2 regions of the Streptomyces sp. NPDC087300 genome follow, and region 1 is predicted to be linked to the other one. Evidence: predicted binding sites of a transcription regulator. Region 1 holds the regulator's gene; the other holds the start of a gene.
What was found. The regulator HspR, encoded in region 1, represses chaperone genes until heat shock. The targets are predictions, from matches to a motif close to TTGAGNNNNNNNNNCTCAA.
Positions count from the first base shown of each region.

Region 2: dnaK (molecular chaperone DnaK) is a predicted target of HspR. The motif match lies at 2,455-2,473, and genes of this name have one in related genera.

Region 1 covers NZ_JBIUYI010000006.1:269,077-273,689, forward strand. The annotation lists gene ACIO9J_RS26205 (LuxR C-terminal-related transcriptional regulator) at 1-985, shown strand, start outside; gene ACIO9J_RS26210 (LuxR C-terminal-related transcriptional regulator) at 1,088-2,065, shown strand; gene ACIO9J_RS26215 (hypothetical protein) at 2,088-2,591, opposite strand; gene ACIO9J_RS26220 (heat shock protein transcriptional repressor HspR) at 2,681-3,145, opposite strand; gene dnaJ (molecular chaperone DnaJ) at 3,147-4,340, opposite strand; gene grpE (nucleotide exchange factor GrpE) at 4,374-4,613, opposite strand, start outside.
Region 2 covers NZ_JBIUYI010000003.1:442,841-447,453, reverse strand. The annotation lists gene ACIO9J_RS12775 (DUF6345 domain-containing protein) at 24-1,649, opposite strand; gene ACIO9J_RS12770 (OsmC family protein) at 1,967-2,392, shown strand; gene dnaK (molecular chaperone DnaK) at 2,543-4,414, shown strand; gene narI (respiratory nitrate reductase subunit gamma) at 4,487-4,613, opposite strand, start outside.

The sequences.
Region 1 (4,613 bases):
CCACCCGCACGGACCGGACGAGTTGTGCGCGGCGGGATCGGATCTGTACGCCCGCGCGCTGCGCGAGGGGCACGTCCCGTCCGAGGACGCGGCGCGCGCCCCGTGCCTCCTGGACCTCGGCCTGCTGCACGCAGAGGCGGACGGCGCGCGCCTGCTCCGGCCCATCGCCGTCGCCGTCGCCGTCACCCGGCTGCGTGCCGCCGTCCACGAACGCATCGCGGAGGAGCGCCGCAGGAGCACCCGGCTCGTCGCCGCCTTCGAACCGCTGATGGCCCTCGCCGACCGGGCGCCGCAGCCCCAGGACTCCGCCGTCATCGTCCCGTTGGCCGGGGTCGCCCGGATCCAGGACGCGGTGAGCCGCGCGCTCGCGGACACCCGCAGGGAGATGCTCTCCATCCAGCCGGGCGGCGTCCGTTCGCCCGCGGCCCTGAGCCAGTCCCTGCCGGACGCCCGTGCCGCCATCGCCCGGGGTGGCCGTATGCGGACCCTCTACCAGCACACATCGCGCCATTCGCTGCCCGTGCTCGCCTACCACGAGCAACTGGAGGGCGACACGGAAGTGCGCACCCTGGACGAGGTGCCCGAACGCCTCTTCGTCTTCGACCGCACCGTCGCCTTCATCCCCGCCAACAGCGACCGCACCACCGCGCTGGAGATCCGCCACCCCGCCCTCGTCGAGTACTTCGCCACCGCCTTCGACCGCCTCTGGCGGCTCGCCGTCCCGATGTACCCGCGCACGACCCGGCTCCCTTCGGAGAACGGCATCACCACCCGGCAGCGCGCCGTGGCCGGTCTGCTCGTCGAGGGGCTCACCGACACCGAGATCGCCGCCCGCCTCGGCATGAACGTGCGCACCGCCCGGCTGCACGTGGCCAAGCTCGGCGCCACCCTCGGCAGCCACAGCCGGGCCCAACTCGGCTTCCTGATCGGCCGTTCAGGAGTGCTCGACCAGCGCGGACCCGAGGACGAGTCCGGAACCACTTGATTCCGACCATCAGAAGTGGACACTTCAATTATGGCCAGTGACCCGGTCCGCATACCCCCTGCATAGACTCTCGGCGCTTCAACCGAGCGGGAGGGAGCTCACATGCCCCGGAAGCACGGGACCCACAGCGCCGAGGAACTGTGCGAGACAGGATCGGCCGTCTACGCACGCGCCCTTGACGCGGGCCGCGTCCGCACCGAAGAGGCCGAAGAGGCGCCCTGCCTGGTCGACTTCGGGCTGCTCCACCCCGACGTGCACGACCTGCGGTGGCTGCGCCCCGTCGCCCCGCGGGCCGCTCTCCCCCGGCTCCTGCGCACCATCGAGGACCGCATCGCGGAGCAGCGCGACCGCGAGGAGAAGCTGACGGCCGCCCTCGAACCGCTCATGGCGCTCGACGCACAGCTCTCCACCGCCCCTGACGGCACGCCCGCGATCACCGTCCTCGACGGCTTCGAGCGCATCAATTCAGCCATTGACCGGGCGATGGGCGAAGCCCGCGAAGAGTTCCTCGCCGTGCAGCCGGGCGGCACCCGGCCGCCCGAGGCTTTGGCCGAAGCGCTCCCCCGCGACCAGGATCTGCTGTCCCGCGGCTGCCGCATGCGCACCCTCTACCAGCACACGACCCGGCACTCCCTGCCCGTGCTCGGCTACTTCGAACAACTCGACGGCGACGCCGAGGCCCGCACCCTCGACGAGGTCACCGACCGGCTCTTCGTCTTCGACAGGACCGTGGCCTTCATCCCCGCCTGCAAGGACCGCAGACTCGCCCTCGAACTGCGCCACCCGGCACTCGTCGAGTACTTCGCCACCACCTTCTGGCGGCTGTGGCGCCTGGCCACGCCGATGTGGCCGCAGGCCGCCCCGCAGCTCTCCGAGAACGGCGTCACCCCGCGCCAGCGCGCCATCGCGGGCCTCCTGGTCGAAGGCCTCACCGACGCCGAGATCGCCACCCGGCTCGGCATGAACGTGCGCACCGCCCGCGTCCACATCGCCAAACTCGCGGCCACCCTCGGCAGCGGCAGCCGCGCCCAGCTCGGCTATCTGATCGGGCAGTCGGGGATCCTGGACACCCCGCGCTGACCCGTCCCCCGGAGCGGGCCCGTCAGACCTCGCCCCACTCCCGCAACAACCCCTCCCGCGCCTCCCGCCGCGGCGACCCGCCCTCATGCGCCCGCCCCCACTCCGACATCGCGGCCAGCGTCGTGTGGAGCGTCGCCGCGCCCTCCGTCATCCGCCCGAGCAGCGCGCGCGAGAGTTCGTACTCGGTCGGGGAGTAGCCCGACACCGCGGCCGTGTAGGCCAGCAGGTCGACCTCTCCGTCGGGGGTCTCCAGGCGTACGGTCATCGTCGGGGCGTCGTCGCCGGCGCCGAGGCCGACCGTCAGGGCCATGTCGACCATGGTGCCGAGGTGGCGCTTGAGGGAGCGTACGGGGACGTTCTCGACGGTGAGTTCGCGGATGTCGTCCCAGAACCAGAACGCGGACTGCTTGTCGCCGAGGGCCATGACGCCCTCCGGCGTCAGCCGCACCCCGGCCGCGAGCCCGGCCGGCTTGGCCCCCACGTACACATCGCCCTCGGCGATCCAGAACAGACCCACCATGGCCATGGTCGGCTCAACTCCCCCGCGTATCGGTCGGACAGCAAGAACGGGGCCGGGAGGTGGTCACCTCCCGGCCCCGCTTCAGACTACGAAACCTACTGCTCGGACGACCGCTTGGGCCGCCACACCACCAGCGCGCTCGCCTGCTGGACGTCCTGGTAGGGCACCAGGTCGCGGCGGTACGAGGCATGCACCGCCGCCTCACGTTGCTGCATCGTGGCGGCGGCTCCCTCCACGGCCGCGGTCAGTTCCGCGACGCGCGACTGAAGCGCGGTGACCTGGTTCTCCAGCTCGATGATGCGCTTGATGCCGGCGAGGTTGATGCCCTCCTCCTGCGACAACTGCTGCACCGTACGGAGCAGTTCGATGTCGCGGGCGGAGTAGCGCCGGCCCCGGCCCGCGGTGCGGTCCGGGGAGACGAGGCCGAGGCGGTCGTACTGACGCAGGGTCTGCGGGTGCAGACCGGAGAGCTGAGCGGCCACCGAGATGACGTACACCGGCGTCTCGTCGGTGAGTTGGTACGCCCTACTGAAACCGGACTGTCGACGACGGCCGTCCATCTCATGCTCCCTTCGCGGCCTTGAACAGTTCTTCCCGCGGATCGTCGCCCGCAGTCGCCTCGCGGTAGGAAACCAGGGCGTCCTTCGCCGCGTCCGACAGCGATGTCGGCACCACGACCTCCACCGTCACGAGAAGGTCCCCGCGGGTGCCGTCCTTGCGGACCGCGCCCTTTCCGCGGGCCCGCATCGTACGGCCGTTGGGCGTGCCCGCGGGCAGCTTCAGCGTGACCGGCGGGCCGCCCAGGGTGGGCACCTTGACCTCGCCGCCCAGCGCGGCCTCGGCGTACGTCACCGGAACCGTCACCGTGAGGTTGTCGCCCTTGCGGCCGAAGACCGGGTGGGACTCCACGTGCACGACGACGTAGAGATCGCCCGCGGGGCCGCCCCGTTCGCCGGGTGCGCCCTTGCCGCGCAGCCGGATCCGCTGGCCGTCGGAGACGCCCGCCGGGATCCGCACCTGCATCGTGCGGGACGACTTGGCGCGGCCCGAGCCGCCGCAGACGTCGCACGGGTCCTGGGCGATGAGCCCGCGGCCCTTGCAGTCCACGCACGGGTCGGTGAGGGAGAACCCTCCGCCGCCGCCCCGCGAGACCTGGCCGGTGCCGACGCACGTCGGGCACACGCGCGGCGTGCCGTTCTTGTCGCCGGTGCCCGAGCACGCCTTGCAGGGCGCCTGGGAGGACATGCGGAGCGGCACCGTCGCGCCGTCCACCGCCTCCGTGAAGTTCAGCGTGACCTCGGACTCGATGTCCTGGCCGCGCCTGGGCTGCGTACGGGTGCCGGCTCCGGCACCTCCGCCGCCGCGGTTGAACAGGCCCCCGAAGACGTCACCGAGACCGCCCCCGAAGCCGCCGGCCGCCGCTCCTCCGCCGCCCTGCGCGTTGCCTCCGAAGAGGTCGCCCAGGTCGAAGTTGAACGAACCGCCGCCGGCTCCGGGACCCTGCCGGAATCCGCCGTTGCCGAAGAGAGCACGCGCTTCGTCGTACTCCTTGCGCTTCTTGGGGTCACCGAGGACGTCGTTCGCCTCGGAGATCTCCTTGAAGCGCTCCTCCGCCTTGGCGTTGCCCTTGTTGGCGTCCGGGTGATTCTCGCGGGCGAGCTTCCGGTACGCCTTCTTGATCTCGGCTTCGGTGGCGTCCTTGGGGACGCCGAGGACCTTGTAGTAGTCCTTCTCGATGAAGTCCTTGGTGCTCATCCCCGACGTCCCTCCTCTCTGATCAGTGCAACGTCAGCCCTCGTCCGGGCCACCGCTGTCCTTGTCCGCTGCCTCCGCCGGTTCGGCGTCGGCGTCGACCGTCTCGTCCTTGACCGTCTGCGCACCCGGCTGCGGCTCCGCCACGGCCACCCGCGCGGGGCGGATGGTGCGCTCGCCGATCCGATACCCCGGCTGCAGGATCGCGACGCAGGTCGTCTCGGTGACGTCCGGTGCGTAGCTGTGCATCAGGGCTTCGTGGATCGTCGGGTCGAA
Region 2 (4,613 bases), on a different contig from region 1:
GTGGGGGCGGCCCGCGGTCGCGCCTACCTCGCCAGCGGCGCGACGACCCAGCGCTGCGTGCGGAACATGCTGTCCCGCTCGCCGATCTCGATCAGCTTGCGGGCCGCGGGGTACGCCTCGTTGCCCTCCACCTCGTAGCCGACCTCGAACGTGCCGGGCACGTCCTTGACCTCGGGCTGACGCTGTTGCGCCGCGCCCTGTGCCGTCTCGCCCGCGGTGACGGCCGCGAGTTCGGCGAGCAGCTTCTTCTGCGCCGCGTCGAGCGCCTTGCGCGGGTCGCGCTCCAGCGGCGCCGCCGTCGCCTTGCCGCCCTTGGGCGGCGGCGGGGAGACCTCCGTGCTCGGCTCGCGCGTGACGCCGGTGGCCTTGCGGGTGGCGATCTGCGACTGGACGACGGTGCCGTCGTTGTCCAGGCCCACCCGGATCAGGCCGCGCCCGGGGGTGATGACGGGCACGCCGTCGAAGACCTGGCGGAACGTCACGTGGGTCTGCAGGGACACCGGGCGCCCGACCTCGGAGCCGTCCTTGGTGCCGGAGTTCTGCATCAGGTCGTGCACGCTGTCGACGACGAGTTCGGCGCCCTCGGCGTACTGCTCGGCGAAGGTGCGCGCGGCCTCGACGGCGCGGTCGGTGGGCAGCTGCTGGGTGTTGCGGTGGTTGGGCTCGGCGAGCTTGATCCACCGGTCGCCGCCCGGCGCGGTGGAGATGACCCGGTCGCCTGAGGTCGCGTTGACGACGCCCTGCCGTTCGACCTGCACCTCTTGCAGCGCGGCCGTCGGGAACCCGGCCTGCCGGCCCAGCGAGGTCAGTTCCGCGCTCGGGTCGCGGGGCGCGAGCTGCACGATCTGCTGGCTGCCGGGGAGCTGGGTGAGCGGCTCCCTGACGCCTTCGCGCGCGTAGTACCAGCGCCACGCGTACCAGGTGTCCGGCACGTGGTCGCGGTAGAAGTTGCGCTCGGTGTTGAGCCGGTTGACGGCCTCGGCCTGGGTGGTGCCGACCGCGGCGACCGAGGGCGCCTGGCCGTGGTAGATGTCCCAGCTCGCGTTCAGCCAGGCGTCGCAGTACGTCTGCCCGGCCCGCCACTTCTCCCAGAACTTCTTGCCGTAGTCCCCGCTGTCGATGCTGGTGGTCTCGAACCCGAAGATCATCCGGAAGCCGATGTTGGGGCCCGCCCAGGTGCGGATCGGGGAGTGGCCGCCGGTGACCTTGAGCGAGTCACAGGTCGACCAGAAGACGTAGTTGGCCTTCTCGTTGCCGAGCGCCATCCGGTTGGAGATCGCGTCGCTGCGGCCGTCCCAGACGGCGCCCAGTGGCGCGAAGAAGACGCCGTTGCCGTCCATACCGCCGTGGCCCGAGTGGTAGACGGCGCACACCGCGTCCATCCCGTAGCGGTCCTGCCAGTTGTCGTACGTCTCCTCGTACGCCCACACCTGGGCGCCGCCGTCGGCGAACCAGAAGTTGCGGTCGTAGAACTGCTGGAGGTACGCCAGCCAGCCGGTGGCGTCCTCGTGCGTGTGGTAGAGCGTCGCCTGGTTGACGAACTTCTGGATGCTGAACGCACCCCACCAGCCGAAGGTCGAGTCGCGGTCGCCCGCCGCTCCCGGCTTCTCGGGCTCCAGCGGAGAAGGACCCCGGTCCGAGTAGTTCATGCGCATGGCCATACCCCCTGAGTGGATCTCCTCGTTCCGTGCGCGAGGGGGCCTCAAAGTGTCACCGCCGACGGCCCTTGCCCAGTTGCCATTCCGGCCATTGGGCCCCCGTCACGGACCTGTTCTCGCACCTCAGAGGCATCTGTGGCGCTGCGGCCCACACAACTTGTTCGTATCGGCCGATGCGTACCTGCGCTCCCTGCTCGAACACATCCAAGGCCCCGCCGCACCCCGCGCGGCCCGATTTCATCCGGAGTGTGATCGGATGAGGGCCACGGAAGTTCCGATCACGGAACCGCACTGAAGGGAACGCAATCGTGGCAACCACGCGCTCCGCGCACACGGTCTGGGAAGGTTCGCTGACGGAGGGGTCGGGCACCGTCACGTTCGACTCCTCGGCCATCGGGGAGCAGGCGGTGTCCTGGCCCTCGCGCGCCGAGGAGGCGAACGGCAAGACCAGCCCCGAGGAGCTGATCGCGGCCGCGCACTCCAGCTGCTTCTCCATGGCCCTCTCGCACGGCCTGACGGGCGCGGGCACCCCGCCCACCCGCCTGGTCACCTCGGCCGACGTGACCTTCCAGCCGGGCACCGGCATCACCGGCATCCACCTCACCGTCGAGGGCACCGTGCCGGGCCTCGACGAGGCCGCCTTCACCTCGGCCGCCGAGGACGCCAAGGCCAACTGCCCGGTGAGCCAGGCGCTCACGGGCACGACCATCACGCTTTCGGCCAAGCTGGCCTGACGCGACGCCTGTTGACCGTGCCGCCGTCCCCGCCGGGGCGGCGGCACCGTCATGTCCGGGGGTTGACAAGAGCCCGCTCAAGTTTTGTGATGGAGAGTGGAGTAGACCTGGATACGGGGGACTTGGGCTCGCGGCGGAAGGGACTGGACCATGGCACGTGCGGTCGGGATCGATCTCGGGACGACGAACTCAGTGGTGGCCGTGCTGGAGGGCGGTGAGCCCACCGTCGTCGTCAACGCGGAGGGCGCGCGCACCACGCCGTCGGTCGTCGCGTTCGCGAAGAGCGGCGACGTCCTGGTGGGCGAGGTCGCCAAGCGGCAGGCGGTCACGAACGTGGAGCGGACCGCGCGTTCCGTCAAACGCCATATGGGCGACGGGGGTTGGCGCTTCCCGGAGAGCGGCTCCGTGGACGGCACCCGCTACACCGCGCAGGAGCTGTCCGCGCGCGTGCTCCAGAAGCTCAAGCGCGACGCCGAGTCCTATCTGGGCGAGGACGTCACCGACGCGGTGGTCACCGTGCCCGCGTACTTCGACGACACCCAGCGCCAGGCCACCAAGGAGGCCGGCGAGATCGCGGGCCTCAAGGTCCTGCGCATCATCAACGAGCCGACGGCGGCCGCCCTCGCGTACGGCCTCGACAAGGGCGACGACCAGACCGTGCTCGTCTTCGACCTCGGCGGCGGCACCTTCGACGTGTCCCTCCTGGAGATGGGCGACGGCGTCATCGAGGTCAAGGCCACCAACGGCGACACCCAGCTCGGCGGCGACGACTGGGACCAGCGGATCGTCGAGTTCCTGGTGCGGCAGTTCAAGAACGGGCACGGCGTGGACCTCGCCAAGGACAAGATGGCGCTCCAGCGGCTGCGCGAGGGCGCGGAGAAGGCGAAGATCGAGCTGTCCTCGTCGAGCGAGACGGACATCAACCTGCCCTACATCACCGCCTCCGCCGACGGACCGCTGCACCTCGCCGAGAAACTGACGCGCGCTCAGTTCCAGGAGCTGACCGCGGACTTGCTCGACCGCTGCAAGCAGCCCTTCCACCAGGCGGTCAAGGACGCGGGCATCAAGCTGTCCGCCGTCGACCACGTGATCCTGGTGGGCGGCTCCACCCGGATGCCCGCCGTGAGCGAACTGGTCAGGGAGCTCACCGGCAAGGACCCGCACAAGGGCGTCAACCCCGACGAGGTGGTGGCGCTCGGCGCCGCCCTGCAGGCCGGGGTGATCCGCGGTGACGTGAAGGACGTGCTGCTGCTCGACGTGACCCCGCTGTCCCTGGGCATCGAGACCAAGGGCGGCATCATGACCAAGCTCATCGAGCGCAACACCACGATCCCCACCAAGCGTTCGGAGACCTTCTCGACCGCCGAGGACAACCAGCCCTCGGTGGGCATCCAGGTCTTCCAGGGCGAGCGGGATATCGCCGCGTACAACAAGAAGCTCGGCGTCTTCGACCTCACCGGGCTGCCGCCCGCGCCGCGCGGCGTCCCCAAGATCGAGGTCACCTTCGACATCGACGCCAACGGAATCATGCACGTCTCGGCGAAGGACGAGGCCACCGGGCGCGAGCAGCGCATGACGGTGACCGGCGGCTCCGCGCTGCCCAAGGACGACATCAACCGGATGGTCCGCGAGGCGGAGGAGCACGCGGAGGAGGACCGCAAGCGCCGCGAGGCCGCGGAGACCCGCAACCAGTCCGAGCAGCTCGTCTACCAGACCGAGCGGTTCCTGCGCGACAACGAGGAGCGCGTCCCCGCCGACACGAAGAGCGAAGTGGAGGCGGCGGCAGCCGAGTTGAAGGACCTCCTCAAGAACAGGCCGGACGACACCGCGGCCCTGCGCACCGGCGCCGAGAAGCTCGCCACCGTCAGCCAGCGGATGGGGCAGGCGATGTACGCGAACTCCGGCGGGGGCGCCTCGGACCAACAGGCCCCCTCGGAGTCCACCACCGAGGAGGGCGTGGTGGACGCGGAGATCGTGGACGAGGAGGACAAGGGGGGCGCCGGGGACAGGGGCGCCCCGTAAGGGGCGCGGGGCTGAGGCATGTGCGGCTCCGCCGCGTGGGTGCGACCAGCCACGACGCACCCGCGGGAGACGTCACGAATCAGCCCGCTCCCATCCCCTCCGGTCGGGCCGGGCCCCCACCCTCTTGGGGTCCCGGCTCCGATACACCACATACGGCCGGAAGAGATACTGCACCGGCGCGCTGAACATGTGGATCAGC